DNA from 2 places in the Thermopolyspora sp. NPDC052614 genome. Region 2 is predicted to be linked to the other one. Evidence: riboswitches for the same ligand, from Rfam matches in the RefSeq annotation. Region 2 holds a riboswitch; the other holds the start of a gene.
What was found. Region 2 has a riboswitch for glycine ahead of gcvP (aminomethyl-transferring glycine dehydrogenase). Riboswitches for the same ligand answer to the same signal wherever they lie in the genome.

Region 1 (10,222 bases), on a different contig from region 2:
GATCAGGTCGTCTCCGCCCTTCGACAGACCTCACTCATCACATCTGCTGCACCCACCCACCTCCGCATCCACCAGCTTGTCTCCGATCTCATGCGTGAGTATGTGATTAGCCAGCAGGGTAGGCTGGCGAACAGACTTTTCAGCCCAGTGCTGGGGATGGTTCCCTGGGTGCGAATCGACCCCACCGAGGGGTGGAGTGCGACTCGGTGGATCAAGCTGGGATTGCGGGTGCTGGCCCGTAATCTTCCAATCGAAGACCCGAAGACGCCGGAGCACTGGGCAATCGCGGCCGCCTTGTTCCCGCATGTGCAGGAACTGTCAAAGAGACTCGATGAGCTAAACGTGTCGCTGCGTACGGACGAGGTCAAGCTCTATACCGGTCTAGAGGCTGAATTGGGTATTCGTCTGTATCGCGGCGGAGAGTACCTGCTTGCAGAAGAGCTTTGCCGTCATGCACATGCGGTTGCCAGGCAGCATCTGCCGGACTATGATCCGCACACCCGTAGGCTCTTGTTCTACCTCGCTCAAACATGGACGGGCTTGGGGCGACTGGACGATGCACGAACCGCTTGTGAACAGCTGCTTTCCATCGTGCGGGATGATCTGGGGGAAGAGCATCTAGAGACGGTCGCGGTCATGAACGACCTTGCCGGGATCCTTATGGAGATGGAGGATCGCCTTGAGCAAGCCGAGATGCTCCTCAGGCACGTGCTGGCCGTACGTGAAACGGCCCTGGGCGAACGCCACGCATTGACGGTGTCCGCCGTGAACAACCTAGGCAAGGTCCTACGCAGGAGGGGGAAGATCGATGAGGCTTATGCCATGGCTGCGCGGGCGGTGCGGTTGGCGGTAGAGACTCTCGGCCCTGATCACCCGAACTCCCTGATCTACTCCAACAATCTAGGCGAGGTCTGCCGGGTGAAGGAGCGACTGGATGCGGCGCGACAAATTCATGCGGACACACTGGAGCGCAGGGCGCGCGTGCTCGGCGAAACTCATCCGCTGACAGTGGTGTCGATGAACAATCTGGCTCGCATTCTGCGGTTACAGGGACAGCTTAGCTCTGCCCGCGGATTGTATGCTCGGGCCCTGGAACTCGCGGAACGCGCTCTCGGTAGCAGCCACCCGCACACCATCGCCGCGCAGAACGGACTACGCGAAGTGGCGCGGCCGGACGAGGAGGGCGCGGGAGGTGAGAATGGCGCAGTAGCCGAGTAACGTGAAAGCTCGCCGATAAGTCGGTGACCGACACCCTCGCCCGCTACGAGCGGGTTCTGGGCCGTGACCACCCCGACACGCGTGTGGCGCTCAGCGGCGAGCGGCTCGACTTCGACTTCGATCCGCCCGCGGTGTGACGGGACGGCCTCACCACTCCGGTCAGCATTCGATTACGTTCACGGCGAGCCCGCCGCGGCTGGTCTCCTTGTACTTGTCGAGCATGTCGCGGCCGGTGGCGCGCATGGTGGCGATGGCCTTGTCGAGGGAGACGAAATGGCGGCCGTCGCCGCGCAGGGCGATCCGGGAGGCCGCGATCGCCTTGACGCTGGCGATCGCGTTTCGCTCGATGCAGGGGATCTGGACCAGGCCGCCGATAGGGTCGCAGGTGAGGCCGAGATTGTGCTCGATGCCGATCTCGGCGGCGTTCTCGACCTGCTCGGGGGTGCCGCCGAGGGCCTCGGTGAGGCCGGCGGCGGCCATCGAGCAGGCGGAGCCGACCTCGCCCTGGCAGCCGACCTCGGCTCCGGAGATGGAGGCGTTCTCCTTGAACAACACACCGATCGCCCCGGCGGTGAGGAGGAAGCGGATGACGCCGTCGTCGTCGGAACCGGGGATGAAACGGTCGTAGTAGCTCAGGACGGCGGGCACGATGCCCGCCGCGCCGTTGGTGGGGGCGGTGACCACCCGACCGCCCGCCGCGTTCTCCTCGTTGACGGCGAGGGCGAACAGGCTGACCCAGTCCATGGTCTGCAGGGGGTCCTTCTCCGGGGTCTCGCTCTGCAGGCGCCGGTAGAGCTGGTGGGCGCGGCGGCGGACCTTGAGGCCGCCGGGGAGCACGCCCTCGCGGGTGCAGCCGCGGCGGACGCACTCGGCCATCACCCGCCACAGGTTGAGCAGGTCGGCGCGAATCTCGGGCTCGTCGCGGCCGAAGGCGCGTTCGTTCTCCAGCATCACGCCGGAGATGGACAGGCCGGTGTCGGCGCAGTGCGCGAGCAGTTCGGCCGCGGTGGTGAACGGGTACGGCAGGACGGTGTCGTCGGGCTTGATGCGGTCGGCGCCGGTGGCCGTCTCGTCCACGACGAAACCGCCGCCGACCGAGTAGTAGACCTTCTCCAGCAGGGTGGCGCCGGAGTGGTCGAAGGCGGTGAAGCGCATTCCGTTGGGGTGGTGGGGGAGCGACACCTTGCGCTCGAAGATCAGGTCCTCGCCGACGACGAAGGGGATCTCGTGGGTGCCGTACAGGTGGACGGTGCCGGAGGCGCGCATCGCGGCGAGGCGCTCGTCGACGGTGTCCACGTCGACGAGTTCGGGCTTCTCGCCGGACAGGCCCAGCAGGACGGCCTTGTCGCTGCCGTGTCCCTTGCCGGTGAGGCCGAGCGAGCCGTACAGGATCGCCTCGACCCGGCGCACCTTCTTCAGCAGGGACTGCTGGTGGAGGGAGCGGGCGAACTTGTGCGCGGCCGCCATCGGGCCGCCGGTGTGGGAGCTGGACGGGCCAATGCCGATCTTGAAGAGGTCGAAGACGCTGATGGCCATGTGTCGTTGCCTTTCCACGGGCTGTCCCGGCGGCCCTGCCGTCCGGCGCGTGTGTCAGAGCGTGTCCCTCGCCCGTGCGGGCGCCCCCGGTGGTTACCCCCGTCGGCCCCCCGCGGCATGTCGTGCGGCATGTCGTGCGGCATGTGATGAGGCAAATTATTCGGCGTGGCCCGCACGCGGGGAGCGGGCCACGCCGGGTCAGGCGTCTCCGGCGGTGAGCGCCGCGTACTCCTCGGCGGTGAGCAGGTCCTCGGCCTCGCCGCTGACGCGGACCCGGAACAGCCAGCCCTCACCGTACGGGTCGGAGTTGACCAGCGACGGGTCGTCCACGACGGCCTGGTTGATCTCCACCACCTCGCCGGCGACGGGCGAGTAGACGTCGCTCACCGACTTGGTGGACTCGATCTCGCCGACGGCGTCTCCGGCCTCGACGGTCGAGCCGGCCTCGGGGATCTGGACGTAGACGACGTCGCCGAGCTGCTCGGCCGCGTAGGCGGTGATGCCCACGGTCACCACCGAGCTCTCGTCGAGCCCGGCGACCCACTCGTGCTCCTTGCTGTAGCCGAGCTCCTCGGGAATGCTGCTCACGTGTTCCTCCTGTAGAAGGGAAGGTCGACCACGTCGACCGGTTCGTGGACGCCGCGGATGTCCACCGCCAGCCCCTCGGCCCGATCGCGGAGCACCTCGCCCCGCACATAGGCCATGGCGATCGGTCTTCCGAGGGTGGGAGAGGGCGCTCCGCTGGTCACCTCGCCGACGACGGTTCCGTCATTGTCGAGTACGACGGGGTAGCCGTGCCGGGGGATCCGGCGGCCGTGCGACACCAGGCCGACGAGGCGGCGCGCCGGGCCCGCGGCGTAGGCGTCCCTGGCGGCCTCCAGCGCGGCCCGGCCGACGAAATCGCCGGGCTTGGCGAACGCCACCACCCGGCCGAGCCCGGCGTCGAACGGGGTCAGATCGGCCGTCAGCTCGTTGCCGTACAGCGGCATGCCCGCCTCCAGGCGCAGCGTGTCGCGCGCCGACAGGCCCGCGGGCCGCAGCCCGTACGGCTCGCCCGCCGCGATCAGCGCCCGCCACAGGGGCACGGCGTCGTCGGCGGCGACGAACAGCTCGAACCCGTCCTCGCCGGTGTACCCGGTCCGGGCGATGAGCGCCCCGGTCCCGGCGACCTTGCCGGGGAGCACCGCGTAGTACTTCAACCCGTCCAGGTCGGCCTCGGTGAGCCCGGTCTCGGTGAGGATCGCCTGTGCCCTCGGCCCCTGTACGGCGATGAGCGCGTAGGCCGCGGACCGGTCGTCCACGACCGCGTCGAAGCCCGCCGCGCGCGCGGTCAGCTCGGCGGCGACCCGCTCGGCGTTGGCGGCGTTGGCGACGACGAGGAACTCCTCCGCCGACAGCCGGTACACGATCAGGTCGTCGATGACGCCCCCGTCGGGGGCGCAGATCATGGTGTAGCGGGCGCGGCGCGGCGCGACCGCCGACAGATGGCCGGTCAGGGCGTGGTCGAGGGCGGCGGCGGCCTCCCGCCCGCTGACGAAGATCTCTCCCATGTGGGACAGATCGAACAGTCCCGCCGCGGTGCGGACGGCCCTGTGCTCGGCGGACTCGCTTCCGTACCGGAGCGGCATGAGCCATCCGGCGAAGTCGATCATGGTCGCGCCGAGGCTCTCGTGCACACCGTGCAGCGCTGTGGTCTGGGACATGCTTGTGCACCTCAGCAGGGTCGGATGCGGTGAGTATCGTCGGGCATCCTCCCCCTCTGTCATCGATGCCTGAGAGCTTCGCCCGGGCTTTGCCGGACTTTCACCTTCGGCGAGGCCCCTCACCGGCCTGCTTTCCAGAGGGCACCTTTCCGTACGGTCCATGGGCCTGAGAGGTTCGCGGGGAGGGCTTGCTCCTTCGGCGGCCCTGACCGGCTGCCAGGGCGCTCTCCCGCACGGAAAATCGGTGTCGGGGACAATGTATCAGGGGCGCGTGATCCGGGCGGCGTCGACGAGCGCGGCGAACAGCGAGTTGTCCTCCCCGGTCTCGGGATGCCACTGTACGGCCAGGCAGAACGGATGGTCGTCGAGCTCCACCGCCTCGATGACCCCGTCGTCGGCCCGGGCGGTCACCGTCAGGCCCGCGCCCAGGGCGTCGATGGCCTGGTGGTGGTAGTGGTTGGGGTCGGCCAGGTGCTCGCCGTCGAAGATCTTGGCCAGGCGGCTGCCGGGCGTGAGCCGTACGGGGAGGGTGCCGTAGCGGCCGGGGGCGGGGGAGTGGCCGGTGTGCCCGACCGTCTCGGGAAGGTGCTGGTGCAGGGTGCCGCCGAGGGCGATGTTGAGCACCTGCAGGCCCCGGCAGATGCCCAGCAGCGGGAGACCGTTCGCCAGCGCGGCGTTCACCACCCCAAACTCGGCATCATCCCGAAATTCCCGGATATATCCGGTGGCCTCGTGGGGCGGCGCGCCGTACCGTCCCGGGTCGATGTCCCCGCCGCCGGCGAGGATCAGCCCGTCGAGCCGCCCGACCACCGACGCGGGCTCTCCGGCGGGCGGCAGGAGCACCGGCTGGCCGCCGGCCCGCGCCACCTGATCGACATAGTCGTACGGCAGCAGCGCGGCCCGCGTCTCCCACACGGTGAACCTCGCGGGCTCGGCATAGCAGGTGATCCCGATCACGGGCACGTCGCTCATCAACTCTCCTGGTCCACTGAAAAATCCCCCGTCCCCCGAAGCCCCGGCGCCAGGCCGGCATCCCCCGAGGCGACCGTCACAGCGGAGTCACATATGCCCCCGAAATCCCTCCGTCCACCAGAAACTCCGACGCCGTGATGAACGACGCGTCGTCGCTCGCCAGGAACGCCACCGCCGCCGCGATCTCGTCGGCCTCCCCGAACCGCCCCATCGGCACGTGCACCAGCCGCCGCTGCGCCCGCTCGGGATCCTTGGCGAACAGCTCCCGCAGCAGCGGCGTGTTGATCGGCCCGGGGCACAGCGCGTTGACCCGGATCCCCTCCCGCGCGAACTGCACCCCGAGCTCCCGCGACATCGCCAGCACGCCGCCCTTGGAGGCGGTGTAGGAGATCTGCGACGTCGCCGACCCCAGCACCGCCACGAACGACGCGGTGTTGATGATCGACCCCTTGCCCTGCTCGCGCATGTACGGGATCACGTGCTTGCAGCACAGATAGACGCTGGTGAGGTTGACCTCCTGCACCCGCCGCCAGGCGTCGAGCCCGGTGGTGAGGATCGAGTCGTCGTCCGGCGGCGAGATGCCCGCGTTGTTGAACGCGATGTCGATCCTGCCGTACGTCTCGTGCGCGGTGCGGAACATCCGGATCACGTCGTCCTCGACGGACACGTCGGCCCGCACGAACAGGCCGTCCACCTCGGCCGCCGCCGTCGCGCCCGCGTCCTCGTCCAGGTCGACGCACACCACTGTGGCGCCCTCGCGCGCGAAGCGTCGCGCGGTGGCCAGCCCGATCCCGCTGCCGGCCCCGGTGATCACAGCCACCCGGTCGAGCAATCGCTGCATGTCCGTCCGTTCTCCCGGTTCTCTCGTTGTCACATTCCGCGTCACAATCCGCGTCACGTTCCGCCGTCCGCCCGCCGGGCGTGACGATCAGTCGGTCGCGATGAAGACGTTCTTGGTCTCGCTGAACGCGGCGAGCGCGTCCGGCCCCAGCTCCCGGCCGAGACCGGACTGCTTGAAGCCGCCGAACGGCGTCCAGTACCGCACGCTGGAGTGCGAGTTCACCGACAGGTTGCCGGCCTCGACGGCACGCGCCACCCGCAGCGCCCGCCCGACGTCGCGCGTCCAGATCGAGCCGCTCAGGCCGTACTCGGTGTCGTTGGCGATCGCGATCGCGTGGGCCTCGTCGTCGAACGGCGCCACCGACACCACCGGCCCGAAGATCTCCTCGGTGAACGCCGGATCGCGCGGATCCGGCGTGAGCATCGTCGGCGGGAACCAGAACCCCCGGCCGCGCGGGCAGTTCCCCTGGGCGTACGGCGTGCCGGTGACGAACGAGGCCACCCGCTCCCGATGCTCGGCGCTGATCAGCGGCCCCATCTCGGTGGCCTCGTCGAGCGGGTCGCCGACCTTCACCCCCTGCACGGCCCGCGCGAGCAGCGGCAGGAACTCGTCGTAGACCTCCCGCTGCACCAGCACCCGGGAGCGCGCGCAGCAGTCCTGCCCGGCGTTGTCGAACACCGCGTACGGCGCGGTCGCCGCCGCCTTCTCCAGGTCCGCGTCGGCGAACACGATGTTGGCGCTCTTGCCGCCCAGCTCCAGCGTGAGCCGCTTGACCGTGCCCGCCGCCGCGGCCATGATCTGCTTTCCCACCTCGGTCGATCCGGTGAAGGCGATCTTGCGTACGCCGGGATGCCCGACCAGACGCGCCCCCGCGACCTCCCCCTCGCCGGGCAGCACCTGGAGCACCCCCTCGGGAAGCCCCGCCTCCAGCGCCAGCTCGGCCAGCCGCAGCGCGGTGAGCGGGGTCTGCTCGGCGGGCTTGACGATCACGGCGTTCCCGGCGGCGAGCGCGGGCGCGACCCCCCACATCATGATCACCATGGGGAAGTTCCACGGCACGATCACGCCGACGACGCCCAGCGGCTCGGCGAAGGTCACGTCGACCCCGCCGGGCACCGGGATCTGCAGGCCGTGGTGCCGCTCCGGCGCCCCGGCGTAGAAGTGCAGCACGTCGCGCACGTTGCCGGCCTCCCAGCGGGCGTTGCCCACCGTGTGCCCGGCGTTGGCGATCTCCAGCCGCGCCAGCTCGTCGGCGTGCTCGTCCACCAGTACGGCGAAGCGCCGCAGCAGCCTCGCCCGATCGCCGGGCGCGACGCCCCGCCACGCGGCGAAGGCCCGCCGGGCCCGCTCGACCGCCCGGTCCACCTCGGCGGCGTCGGCCATCTCGACGTCGGCGAGTACGTCCTCGGTCGCCGGATTGACGATCTTCATCGGCCCTCCCCGCTCACATCCGCTCGAAGCCGCGCCGCAGCTCCCAGTCGGTCACCGCCGCGTCGAAGGCGGCCAGCTCGATCCGGGCGTTGTTGGCGTAGTGCGCGACCACCTCGTCCCCGAACGCCGCCCGCGCGATGTCCGACCGCTCCCACAGCTCGAGCGCGTCGCGCAGCGTGTGCGGCACGGTCGCGGCGTCGGAGTCGTAGGCGTTGCCCGGATAGGCGTCCTCCAGCTCCAGCTCGTTCTCGATCCCGTACAGCCCGGCGGTGATCAGCGCCGCCACCGCGAGGTAGGGGTTGACGTCGCCGCCCGGCACCCGGTTCTCCACCCGCAGCGACGGCCCGTGACCGACCAGGCGCAACGCGCAGGTGCGGTTGTCCACGCCCCACTTCACCGCCGTGGGCGCGAAACTGCCCGGCACGTACCGCTTGTAGGAGTTGATGTTGGGCGCGTAGAAGAGCGTGAGCTCCCGCAGCGCGGCGAGCTGCCCGGCGATGAATTGTCGCCCGATCTCCGACAGGCCGTGCGGCCCGTCGCCCGCCATGATCGGTTCACCGTCCGCCGAACGCAGCGAGATGTGGATGTGGCAGGAGTTGCCCTCGCGATCGTTCGGCTTGGCCATGAAGGTGATCGACCTGCCCTCCTGGGCGGCGATCTCCTTGGCGCCGTTCTTGTAGATCGAGTGGTTGTCGCAGGTGACCAGGGCCTCGGCGAACCGGAAGGCGATCTCGTGCTGGCCGAGGTTGCACTCGCCCTTGGCGGACTCGACGTACATGCCCGCGCCCTCCATGCCGAGCCGGATGCGGCGCAGCAGGGGCTCCACCCGGGCGGTGCCGAGCAGCGAGTAGTCGACGTTGTAGAGGTTGGCCGGGGAGAGGTCCCGATAGCCCTTGCGCCAGGCGTCCTCGTAGCTGTCGTCGAAGACGCAGAACTCCAGCTCGGTGCCGACGTACGCGGCCCAGCCCCGCTCGGCGAGGCGGGCGGTCTGCGCCCGCAGGATCTGCCGCGGCGAGGCGACGACGTCGGTGCCGTCCTCCCAGCCGAGATCGGCCAGGAGCAGCACGGTGCCCTCCTGCCACGGCACCCTCCGCAAGGTCGACAAATCCGGCTTCATCATGAAATCGCCGTAGCCGCGCTCCCAGGAGGACATCGCGTAGCCGTCCACCGTGTTCATGTCCACGTCCACCGCGAGCAGGTAGTTGCAGCCCTCCGCGCCGTGGTGCAGCACCTCCTCCAGGAAGTACCGGGCCGACAGCCGCTTGCCCTGGAGCCGCCCCTGCATGTCCACGATGGCGAGGAGCACGGTGTCCACCCGGCCGGCCTCGACCTCCACCCGCAACTGATCGACGGTGAGCACCGCGAACTCCCCTCCAGAAAAAGTCTGGAATCAGACCATTGACGGAATGCAAGCACCAGCGACGCCCCGGCGTCAACGGGCCCTCACCGGCGCATCGGACCTGGACGCCGCCCCGGCCTCCGCCGGTCTATTCTCGGAGCAACGGCCCGCCGACGGTACCGCCGGGCGGGACGTGCGCAGGCGAGCGGTCGGGGCGGGCGAAGGGGAGGGAACATCATGGGCCGACCCCCGCTGACCGCGTTCCTGCGACCGGTCCGCATGGGCAACGCCTTCGAGGAGACGGTCGAGCGGCTGCTTCAGGCGATCAAACTCGGCGGCGTCGCCCACGGCGACAAGCTCCCGCCCGAGCGCGAGCTCGCCGCCCTGCTCGGGATCAGCAGGGTCACCCTGCGCGAGGCGATCCGCGCCCTGCAGGACTCCGGCTATCTGGAGGTACGGCGCGGCAGGTACGGCGGCGCCTTCGTCACCTACCGCCAGCCCGACCCGGGCCAGGGCGACCTGCGCGAGGCCGTGGACGCGATGGGCCCGGCCGAGGTCGCCGACGCGCTCACCTACCGCATGGCGATGGACTGCGGCGCCGCGCTCGCCCTGGCCTCGATGGAGCACACCGAACAGCAGCGGGCGGTGCTGCGGCGTCGCCTGGCGGACGTCAACGAGGCGAGCCCGGCCGACTACCGCCGCCTGGACACGGCCTTCCACCTGTCCATCGCCGAGCTGACCGGCTCCGCCCTGCTCACCGCGGCCTGCGCCGACGCCCGCCTGCGCGTCACCGACCTGCTCAACGCGATCCCGGTGCTCGGCCCCAACATCGAGCACTCGGCCGAGCAGCACGCCGCGATCGTCGAGGCCATCCTCGCCCGGGACCCGGAGGCGGCTCGAAAGGCCGTCATGGAGCACGTCGAGGGTACGGCGGCGCTGCTGCGCGGCTTCCTTGTCTGACCGATCCGACCATGGCCGATCTGAGAGTGGCCGATCTGAGAGTGGCCGATCGTCGCGACCAATGGCGCCGAAATGGTGGTATTGGGGGACGTACTTTGGACGGACGGGGGGTGACCGAAGGTGACGTGGTTCGAGGAGAGGATCGTCGAGACGCAGCGCCTGCCGCTGTTCTGCTTCTTCGTCGCCCTCATTCTCGCGTTCGTCGTCACCCGGGTGCACGTC
Region 2 (10,222 bases):
CACCTCGCTCCTGGTCGTCATGCGCGGGCCGAACGCCGGCAGCAGGTTCCTGCTCGACAGCGACCTCACCACCGCGGGCCGCCACCCGGAGAGCGACATCTTCCTGGACGATGTGACCGTCTCCCGCAGGCACGCCGAGTTCTACCGGCGTGGCGGCTACTTCACCGTGCGCGACGTGGGCAGCCTCAACGGCACCTACGTGAACCGGGAGCGCATCGAGGAGCACCCGTTGACCGGCGGAGACGAGGTGCAGATCGGCAAGTTCCGCCTCGTCTTCTTCACCCGCGGCCCGGGAGGGGCATAGGGCACATGGGCGGAGCGGCCGCACGGGCGTACATGAGCATCGGGGAGGTGCTCGCCCTGCTGCAGGGCGAGTTCCCCGACGTCACCGTCTCCAAGATCCGTTTCTTGGAGGGCGAGGGGCTCATCGAGCCCGAGCGCACCCCTTCCGGCTACCGCAAGTTCACCCACGCCGACGTGGAGCGGCTGCGCTACATCCTGACCGCCCAGCGTGACCGGTACCTCCCGCTCCGCGTGATCAAGGATCACCTGGAGGAGGCCGACCGGCGCGTCTTCCACCGGCCCAGGCCCGTCGCCGATCCCGCCCCGCCTCCCCAGGTACGGCTCAGCCGGGAGGAGCTGCTGGAGGCGGCGTCCATCGACGCCGACACGCTCGACGAACTGGAGTCCTACGGCCTGATCGCGCCGCAGGCCCGCCGTTACGACGCCGACGCCCTGCAGATCGCGCGCGCCGCCGGAGAGCTGGCGAGATTCGGCGTGCATCCCCGGCACCTGCGCGCCGTCAAGGCGGCGGCCGAGCGCGAGGCGGGCCTGGTCGAGCAGGCCGTCGCGCCGCTGCTGCGCCGCCGCGCCCCCGGCGCCGCCGCCGAGGCGGAGGAGTCGGCCCGCGAGCTTTCCGGGTTGCTGCTGGACCTGCATGCGGCTTTGCTTCGTGTGGGGGTTCGGGGCGTTCTCGGAAGGTAAGTGAACCTTCGGGGCGCTCATGCGCTGGAGGGTGTTAGGTTGAATTGCGGCGAAGGTCAGCCGCAGGAAGGGAACGCGAAGCCGGCGTGCTGAGCGAACGGGCCATGCCGCCAGTCAAGGCTTCCCGCGGAGCAAGCGAGAGGTGCTGAGCGGCCAGGGAGTGTGGAGTCGCCTGTGTTGCAGATGGAGGTTGTGGGGGTTCGCGTTGAGATGCCCTCGAACCAGCCGATCGTCCTGCTGAAGGAGGCGAGCGGGGATCGCTACCTGCCGATTTGGATTGGGATGACCGAGGCGACGGCCATCGCACTCGCCCAGGCAGAGGAACCGCCGCCGCGGCCGCTCACCCACGATCTGTTCAAGAACGTGCTGGAGGCGCTCGGCGTGCGCCTGCGCACGGTGAACATCGTGGCGTTGCGCGACGGGATCTATTTCGCGGATCTGGTGTTCTCCAACGGAGTCGAGGTCAGCGCGCGGCCGAGCGACTCGATCGCGCTCGCGCTGCGCACGGGGGCCACGATCTTCGCGAGCGAGGACGTCGTGCGGGAGGCGGGGGTGACGATCCCCGACGACCAAGAGGACGAGGTGGAGAAATTCCGCGAGTTTCTCGACACGATCACGCCGGAGGACTTCGGGCGCGCAGGTTAGCGGCCGGAGTGAAGGCCGGGCAAAAAGCCGGTCAGCGGATTCCGGTACGAGACGGAGTACTCGGCCGAGTTCCGCATGGAGTACTACGGAGTACAGGGCATGGGGTACTTGACGTGGCGACTGGCGTGTAGTACCGGGCGTATAGTATCGGGCGGAGTACGGGAGTCTTGGCCGGTTTTACGGTAATGAGCCGCGGAAGAGGGGAATCGCCGTGACGATCGGCCGGGTAGACGGCTCATTTCGGGTATTTACGCTTCACGACGCGCCGGGCGGGATCGTTGACTGACGCTGGTCGCGGTCCTACGGTGCAAGGGAAACCACGGTTGTAGTTCACGAACCCCCAGATCAGACCGTGGGATGAGAGAAAGCCGGAGGTCCGCGTGGCGGTCAGCAGCGGCGAAGGTAAGACAGCCGGCCAGCCCGATCCGGCGCAGCGCGAATCGGCACGGGAGCGCGCGGGTGAGCAGGGTCTGCTGTTCGACGAGCGGCCCTCGGCGCTGCCCGACGACATGGGATACCGCGGTCCGGTCGCCTGCGCGGCCGCGGGGATCACCTACCGGCAGCTCGACTACTGGGCGCGCACCGAGCTGGTGCAGCCGAGCATCCGGGCCGCGCACGGTTCGGGCTCGCAGCGGCTGTACAGCTTCCGCGACATCATCGTGCTCAAAGTGGTCAAGCGCCTGCTCGACACGGGGGTGTCGCTGCAGCAGATCCGCACCGCCGTCCAGCACCTGCGCAACCGGGGGGTCGCCGACCTGGCGCAGATCACGCTGATGAGCGACGGCGCGAGCGTCTACGAGTGCACCTCGCCCGACGAGGTGATCGACCTGTTACAGGGGGGCCAGGGCGTGTTCGGCATCGCCCTCGGCAGGGTCTGGCGCGAGGTGGAGGGCACGCTCGCCGAGCTGCCCGGGGAGCGCGCGGTGGCCGACCCTTTGTCCCAAGGCGACCACCCGGGAGATGAGTTGGCCCGGCGAAGACGGGTGCGTCGCACAGGGTAGGCACAGCACAGGGTAAGCACAGGGTAGGGTGGCAACGCACGGCCATTGACCCCATGCGGGAGAGACCGCGTCCAGCTCCACCATCGCAGTTCGGTGCGGGGCCCGCCGCAGGGCCCGTCGCGGGACGGGCGGCACGTCGGCGACGCCGGCAGCCGCCGCGAGCGGTGAGCGGGATCGCGGCGCCGAAGGAGCAACCATCCCCGGAATCTCTCAGGCACCCGTACCGCGTGGGCAGGCGACTCTGGAAAGCGGGTGTGCCCGCCAGGCACACCTCACCGAAGGTGCAAGCCCCTGTCCGGGGGCGAAGCTCTCAGGTGCCGATGACAGAGGGGGAGACCCGGAAACGGTTCGCGCCCGGCACTGATCGGGACGCGGGTCTCTACGCCTCTGGAGGTCCTATGAGCGATCGGTCCCTTCTCCGCGATCTCGCCGCGCCGCCCTTCGCCACGCGCCACATCGGCCCCGGCGACGCCGACCGGGAGCGCATGCTGCAGACCGTCGGCCACGCCTCGGCGGCCGACCTGCTCCGCGCGGCCGTACCCGAGACGATCAGGTCCGCAGCCCCGCTGACGCTGCCCGCCCCGGCCGGGGAGGCCGAGGCCATCGCCGAGCTGCGCGCCCTCGCCGCCCGCAACCGGGTGCTGACCTCGATGATCGGCCTGGGCTACCACGGCACGATCACCCCCGCCGTCATCCGCCGCAACGTGCTGGAGAACCCGGGCTGGTACACCGCCTACACGCCGTACCAGCCGGAGATCTCGCAGGGGCGGCTGGAGGCGCTGCTGAACTTCCAGACCATGGTCGCCGACCTCACCGGCCTGCCGATCGCCAACGCGTCGCTGCTCGACGAGGCGACCGCGGCGGCCGAGGCGATGATGCTCGCCCGGCGCGTACGGCGGGGCGGGACCGGCGCGTTCGTGGTGGACGCCGAGGCCCTGCCGCAGACCAAGGCGGTGCTGCGCACCCGCGCCGAGCCGCTCGGCGTCGAGTTGCGCGAGGCCGACCTGACCGGCGGGCTGCCGGAGGGCGAGGTGTTCGGGGTGCTGGTCCAGTACCCGGGCGCCGGCGGCGCGATCCCCGACCTGCGCGGCGTCGTGGCGGCGGCGCGGGACCGCGGCGCGCTCGTGGTCGTCGCGGCCGACCTGCTGGCGCTGACGCTGATCGAGTCGCCCGGCGAGCTGGGCGCCGACATCGCGGTGGGGTCCACGCAGCGGTTCGGGGTGCCGCTCGGCTTCGGCGGCCCGCACGCGGCCTACATGTCGGTGCGCGCGGGTCTTGAGCGGCAGCTCCCCGGACGCCTCGTCGGGGTCTCGGTGGACTCGGGCGGGCGCGCCGCCTACCGGCTCGCCCTGCAGACCCGTGAGCAGCACATCCGCCGGGAGAAGGCGACGAGCAACATCTGCACCGCGCAGGTGCTGCTCGCCGTGATGGCGAGCATGTACGCGGTGTACCACGGGCCGGCCGGGCTGCGGCGCATCGCGCAGCGCGTGCACCGGCACGCCGCCGTGCTCGCCGCCGGGCTGCGGCAGGGCGGGGTGCGCGTGGTGCACGAGCGGTTCTTCGACACCGTGCTCGCGCACGTGCCCGGACGCGCCGACGCCGTGGTCGCCTCGGCCCTCGACCGCGGCATCAACCTGCGCCGGGTGGACGCCGACCAGGTGGGCGTGACCTGCGACGAGACCACCACCCTCGACCACCTGACCGCCGTCTGGGCGGCCTTCGCCGCCGGGATCGGCGCGGGCGAGCGCGCGGACGGGCCGGGCGCGCTCGCCGAGCCGGACGTCGAGGGGCTCGACACCTCCACCGGGGACGCGTTGCCGGACGACCTGCTGCGCCGCACGCCGTACCTGACCCATCCGGTCTTCCACGAGCACCGCTCGGAGACCGCCATGCTCCGCTACCTGCGGCGGCTGCAGGACCGGGACATCGCCCTGGACCGCTCGATGATCCCGCTCGGCTCGTGCACGATGAAGCTCAACGCCACCACCGAGATGGAGCCGATCACCTGGCCGGAGTTCGCCGACATCCACCCCTACGCGCCGCGCGACCAGGCCGCCGGGTACCTGGAGCTGATCGCGACGCTGGAGCGGTGGCTCGCCGAGATCACCGGCTACGCGGCGGTGTCGCTGCAGCCGAACGCCGGGTCGCAGGGGGAGTTCGCGGGGCTGCTCGCCATCCGCTCCTACCATCGCGCGAACGGGCGGCAGGACCGCGACGTCTGCCTGATCCCGTCCTCGGCGCACGGCACCAACGCGGCCAGCGCGGTCATGGCCGGGATGCGGGTCGTCGTGGTCGCCTGCGACGAGGCGGGCAACGTGGACCTCGGCGACCTCGACGCCAAGATCGAGAAGCATCGGGACCGGCTGGCCGCGATCATGGTGACGTATCCGTCGACGCACGGGGTGTTCGAGGAGACGATCGGCGCGATCTGCGCGCGGGTGCACGAGGCCGGCGGGCAGGTGTACGTGGACGGCGCCAACCTCAACGCGCTGGTCGGCCTGGCCAGGCTGGGCGAGTTCGGCGCGGACGTGTCCCACCTGAACCTGCACAAGACCTTCTGCATCCCGCACGGCGGCGGCGGGCCCGGCGTCGGGCCGGTCGCCGTCCGCGCCCACCTCGCCGACCACCTGCCCGGCGATCCGCTCGCCGGCCGGGAGGGCGAGGGCAAGGGCGGGACCGGGCCGGTGTCGGCCGCGCCGTACGGCTCGGCGTCGATCCTGCCCATCTCCTGGGCGTACATCCGGATGATGGGCGCGGAGGGCCTGCGGGAGGCGACCGAGCAGGCGATCCTGTCGGCGAACTACCTCGCCCGGCGGCTCGCCCCGCACTATCCGGTGCTCTACACCGGGCGGGACGGCCTGGTCGCGCACGAGTGCATCATCGACCTGCGGCAGATCACCAAGGAGACCGGCGTCACCGTCGACGACGTCGCCAAGCGGCTGATCGACTACGGTTTCCACGCGCCGACCATGTCGTTCCCGGTGGCGGGCACGCTGATGATCGAGCCGACCGAGAGCGAGGACCTGGCCGAGCTCGACCGCTTCTGCGAGGCCATGATCGCCATCCGCGCGGAGATCGCCCGCGTGGCCTCCGGCGAGTACGACCGCGTCGACAACCCGCTGCGCAACGCCCCTCACACGGCCGAGGCCGTCGCCGCCGACGCCTGGGACCACCCGTACTCGCGCGCCGAGGCCGCCTACCCGGTGAGCCGCCTGCGCCAGGACAAGTACTGGTCCCCGGTGGGCCGCATCGACCAGGCGTACGGCGACCGCAACCTCGTGTGCGCCTGCCCCCCGCCCCACGCCTTCGAGGACTGACGGGCCTTGGCGACCGGCGGCGCGCCGCCCTCGCCCGTGGCGTACCTGGATCGGGTACGCCACGGGCGGTGTCGCGGGCGCGCCGCCGCGCGGACGTACGCACCTTCGTCGATCTTCCGATGGCGGAGTGAGCCCGCCGTGCGGGTGAGGCTCAGGACGCTGCGCCCGACTCGATCTCGGCGGCCTCGACGAGCCGCGCCTCGCGGTCGTCGGCGTCGGTGGCGGGGGCGTCGGTGGCGGGGGCGTCGGTGGCGGGGGCGTCGGCCGCGGCCTGGTTGCGCTCGGCCTCGGCGAGGTTGCGGTGGCCGAGGGCCAGGATCCCGATGGAGAGCAGGATCGCGCAGCCGCCGATGAGGAACGGCACGTGGATGTTGTAGTGCTCGGCGAGCTTGCCGGCGGCGAAGGGGGCCAGGCCGCCGCCGATGAAGCGGACGAAGCCGTACGCGGCCGACGCCACCGGGCGCTCCACCGGGGACACCATCATGACGGCCTGCGTGGTGAGGGTGTTGTTCACGCCGAGGAAGACGCCCGCGACGATGACGGCCGTGACCAGCGTCGCCCGCGAGTCGGTGAACGCCGCGATGACGAAGACGTCGACGGCGAACAGGGCCAGGTTGCCGTACAGGGTGGGGGCCAGGCCGAGCCTGCGCTGCAGCCACGGGGCGCCGAACACCGAGAACACCGCCACGAGCAGGCCCCAGCCGGTGAAGACCAGGCCGAGCTGGATGGCGTCGAGGCCCATCGGGAACGGGGCGTAGCCGAGGACCGTGAAAAAGCCCCAGTTGTAGCAGAGCGCGGTGATGCTCATGATGAGCAGGCCACGGTGACGCAGCGCCCTCAGCGGGTCGGCCAGGGACGTCTTGCGTGCGGGTTTCGGCTGGGGGCGCAGCAGGGTGATCGTGGCGAGCAGCGCGATCCCCATCAGCACGGCGACGCCGTAGAAGGGGCCACGCCAGCTCAGATGCCCGAGCAGGCCGCCGAGCAGCGGCCCCACCGCGATGCCGAGGCCGAGCGCGGCCTCGTACAGGATGATGGCCCCGGCGAAGCCACCGCTGGCGGCGGCGACGATGACGGCCAGCGAGGTGGCGATGAACAGCGCGTTGCCGAGACCCCAGCCGGCGCGGAAGCCGATGATGCCGCCGATGCTGTCGGACGCGCCGGCGAGCGCGCTGAACGTGACAATGAGGACGAGCCCGGCGATCAGCGTCCACTTGGCGCCGATACGGCTGGACACCCAGCCGGTGACCAGCATCGCGACCGCCGTGACGACGAGATAGCTGGTGAACAGCAGCGTGACCTGGCTCGGGGTCGCGTGCAGGTCGGAGGAGATGGCGGGCAGGATCGGGTCGACGAGCCCGATGCCCATGAACGAGACGACGCACGCGAAGGCCACCGCCCAGACGGCCTTGGGCTGACGAAACGGGCTCGGCGCGAGATGAGGGGCGGAATGGGGCCCGCCATGGGGTGCGCGGTGGGGTGCGCGCTGGGGCGAGCGATGGGGGTCGGTCATGCATCCTCCGACGGTTCGATGACGTGATTCGCGGGGTCGCCGGACTGCCCGGCTCTTCCCGTCGCGGGGGCCTGCCGCCCGGGCCCGAACGCCCGGGCGGTGAGACGGTTGAGAGCGGGCAGCGCCGCAGCGATGGCGGCCCGGTCGGCCTCGGACAGCTCGGCCAGCAACTCGGCGAGCAGCTTGGCCTGCGCCTCACGGCGCCGGACCAGCTCGGCGAGCCCGGCCTCGGTGATGCGCACGACGACCACGCGCCCGTCGGTGGGCTCGCTGTGCCGCTCGGCGAGCCCGTCCCGCTCCAAGCGGGACACGATCTGGGTCATGGCCGGCTGCGAGACCCCTTCCAGGTTCGCGAGCTCGGTGAGGCGGCAAGGCCCGAAGCGCTCCAGCGAGGCGAGGGTCGATGCGGTGGTCATCGACAGGTCGCGGGGGAAGCTCAGCGAGCGCATCAGGGTGCTGACACGCCCCAGTCCCGCCGCCAGCTCCAGCTCGTCGACCGGTGACGGCAAATCCATAAGCAACTTATATCAACTGCTGATGTATGCGTTCGTGGGGCCCCCGGGCGGCGGGCGGTCGTACGCCGGGCACGGCCCAGCCGCCTGCGACCTGGTGCGGCGGCGGAGGGCGTGGTGCGGCGGCGGAGGATGTGGTGCGGCGGAGGAGGATGTGGTGTGACGGCGGAGGGCGGGGTGTGACGGCGGAGACTGTCGGTGCCGCGTGCCATGCTGGCGGGGTGAAGGTCGAATTCGACGCCGAGCTGTGGTTGTGGGACGCCCGCCGCGCTGACACCTGGACCTTCGTCAGCCTGCCGGTGGACGCGTCCGAGGAGATCGACGACCTGGCCGGGCCGCGACGCGGCTTCGGCTCGCGGCGGGTGCGCGTCACCGTCGGCGGCACCACCTGGACGACGTCGATCTTCCCGGACTCCGGGCGCGGTGCCTACGTGCTGCCCATCAAGCGCGCCGTCCGCACGGCCGAGGCGCTCGACATCGGGGACATCGCGACCGTGAGCCTCGAACTGATCGACCCGTGATCGCGGCACCCGCCGATCGGAGCAGGGGGCGGCGCGCGGCGATTCATAGCACATCTGACGAAAATCGGCGTGTGCCGGGCGTGCGCGGGGCCGGGGCCGTTAAGATCCTGGAGATCGTTTGTGGAGGGGGACCTCGATGACGGCCCAGGAATTACGCCCGGGACGGTCGCTGGACGAGGCAAAACGCCTCGCCGAAGCCGGCGACCTCGCCGGCGCCGAGGCGATCCTGGCCCCTCTGGCCGGGCGGCGGGACGACCCCGACCAGGCGCAGGCGGCCGTCGGGCTGGCCGTGGTGCTGGAGCATCGCGGCGACCACGAGGGTGCCCGCGCGGCGGCACGAGCCGCCCTCGCCAGCGGCCACCCCGAGTACGCGGCGCAGGGCGCCTGCCACCTCGCCCAGGGCTTCGAACGCGACGGACGGTGGGACCAGGCCAGGGCGGCCTGGCAGGCCGTCGTCGGCGTGGGTACGCCCGCCTACCTGCCGACGGCGCACATGGCGCTGGCCCGCCTCGCGGTACGAGAGGGGGACGGCGAGACGGCGCAAACGCACCTGCGGGCCGCCCTGGCCACCGCCGATCCGGAGGTGGCCTCGCGCGCGGCCCAGGACCTGGCCGAGTACCTGCTTGAGGAGGGGGAGGCCGGAGAGGCCGCCGACGTGCTCATGGAGGCGCTGGAGACCCCCGGCGTCGCCGAGGCGCCGCGCCTGCGCGTCCTGCTCGGCCTCGCCCATCTCGACATGGCCTGCGGCCAGTTCGCCGGCGCTGTCGAGGAGGGCTCCGACCCCGAGACCGACGCCCTCGCCATCGAACTGCTCGCCCGAACCCTGCCCCTGCGCGGCCGTGACGCCGACGCCGAGGCGGTGTGGCGCTACGGCCTGGAACACGCCGACGAGCGCCTCTCCCACGAGGTCCGGCTCCGCTTGGAGCGCGGCGCCGTCTGACGCGGCGATCCTGGGCGTCCGGTTCCGATCAGTAGCCCCGGCCCCGCCTCCGGCCGCGGCTGAGGGCGTAGGCGACGTTGATGGCGACGATGCCGCCCCAGGCCAGCAGCAGCCCGGAGAAGCCCGCGTTGCCGGCCGCGATCGCGGTCAGGGGGATGCCGATGCCGAGGGAACCGAGGGCGATGGGGATGGACGGGTCGACGTCCTGCTTGTCCTTCGGCGACGGATCGGAGGCGCGGGCGTCGACCTCGGCCTTGACCCGGGCGGCGATGCCGGCCTCCAGTCGGTCGAGGAACGACTCCACGAGCGCTGGCTCGTAGTCTTCGCCGAGTTCGCGTCGGGCGTCGAGGGTGGCGCGCAGCTCGTCGCGGGGCACCGTATTGTCGGGCATGCCCTCAACATAGGGCAAACACATCCCTATGACATCCTCCAGCGGGAGGGGTGAGACTCCCACCTCAGGCGGAGAACGGCCGCGCGCGAGGGAGCGGCGGACCGTTCGTGACGGGTGCCGTCGGTGTGTGTCCAGGACGGGCGCTCAGGTCCGGACGTGCGACGGCGTGTTCGGACAGGGCGTTCGGGGCGGAGAGGCGTCACTCGCGGGTGTTCGCGTTCGTGGCCGGTAACCTGCTGGGCATGGAGACCCCGGCATGGAGATAGCGACCGAGCGCGGCCCCGCATACGTGTATGTCGACGAGGCGGCCGACGCCCGGTTGCTCATGGTGCTCACGCATGGGTCGGGTGGGGGAGTGGATGCGCCCGATCTGCTGGCCGTACGGGATGCCGTGCTGGCCG

Region 1: it holds a riboswitch for glycine, as region 2 does, so the genes downstream of both, gcvT (glycine cleavage system aminomethyltransferase GcvT) here and gcvP (aminomethyl-transferring glycine dehydrogenase) in region 2, are expected to answer to the same signal.

The regions. Positions count from the first base shown of each region.
Region 1 is NZ_JBFATZ010000002.1:546,624-556,845, forward strand. It holds gene AB0K60_RS05960 (tetratricopeptide repeat protein) at 1-1,218, shown strand, start outside; gene AB0K60_RS05965 (tetratricopeptide repeat protein) at 1,242-1,355, shown strand; gene AB0K60_RS05970 (L-serine ammonia-lyase) at 1,378-2,754, opposite strand; gene gcvH (glycine cleavage system protein GcvH) at 2,953-3,342, opposite strand; gene gcvT (glycine cleavage system aminomethyltransferase GcvT) at 3,339-4,457, opposite strand; glycine riboswitch at 4,504-4,601, opposite strand; glycine riboswitch at 4,602-4,699, opposite strand; gene AB0K60_RS05985 (gamma-glutamyl-gamma-aminobutyrate hydrolase family protein) at 4,719-5,429, opposite strand; gene AB0K60_RS05990 (3-oxoacyl-ACP reductase) at 5,506-6,270, opposite strand; gene AB0K60_RS05995 (aldehyde dehydrogenase family protein) at 6,358-7,701, opposite strand; gene AB0K60_RS06000 (glutamine synthetase family protein) at 7,715-9,061, opposite strand; gene AB0K60_RS06005 (FCD domain-containing protein) at 9,278-10,000, shown strand; gene AB0K60_RS06010 (hypothetical protein) at 10,121-10,222, shown strand, end outside.
Region 2 is NZ_JBFATZ010000006.1:107,983-118,204, reverse strand. It holds gene AB0K60_RS15105 (FHA domain-containing protein) at 1-304, shown strand, start outside; gene AB0K60_RS15100 (MerR family transcriptional regulator) at 337-984, shown strand; gene AB0K60_RS15095 (bifunctional nuclease family protein) at 1,159-1,629, shown strand; gene AB0K60_RS15090 (MerR family transcriptional regulator) at 2,010-2,630, shown strand; glycine riboswitch at 2,790-2,866, shown strand; glycine riboswitch at 2,867-2,966, shown strand; gene gcvP (aminomethyl-transferring glycine dehydrogenase) at 3,029-5,947, shown strand; gene AB0K60_RS15080 (MFS transporter) at 6,099-7,340, opposite strand; gene AB0K60_RS15075 (MarR family transcriptional regulator) at 7,454-7,972, opposite strand; gene AB0K60_RS15070 (DUF1905 domain-containing protein) at 8,191-8,490, shown strand; gene AB0K60_RS15065 (tetratricopeptide repeat protein) at 8,627-9,430, shown strand; gene AB0K60_RS15060 (hypothetical protein) at 9,459-9,821, opposite strand; gene AB0K60_RS15055 (alpha/beta family hydrolase) at 10,078-10,222, shown strand, end outside.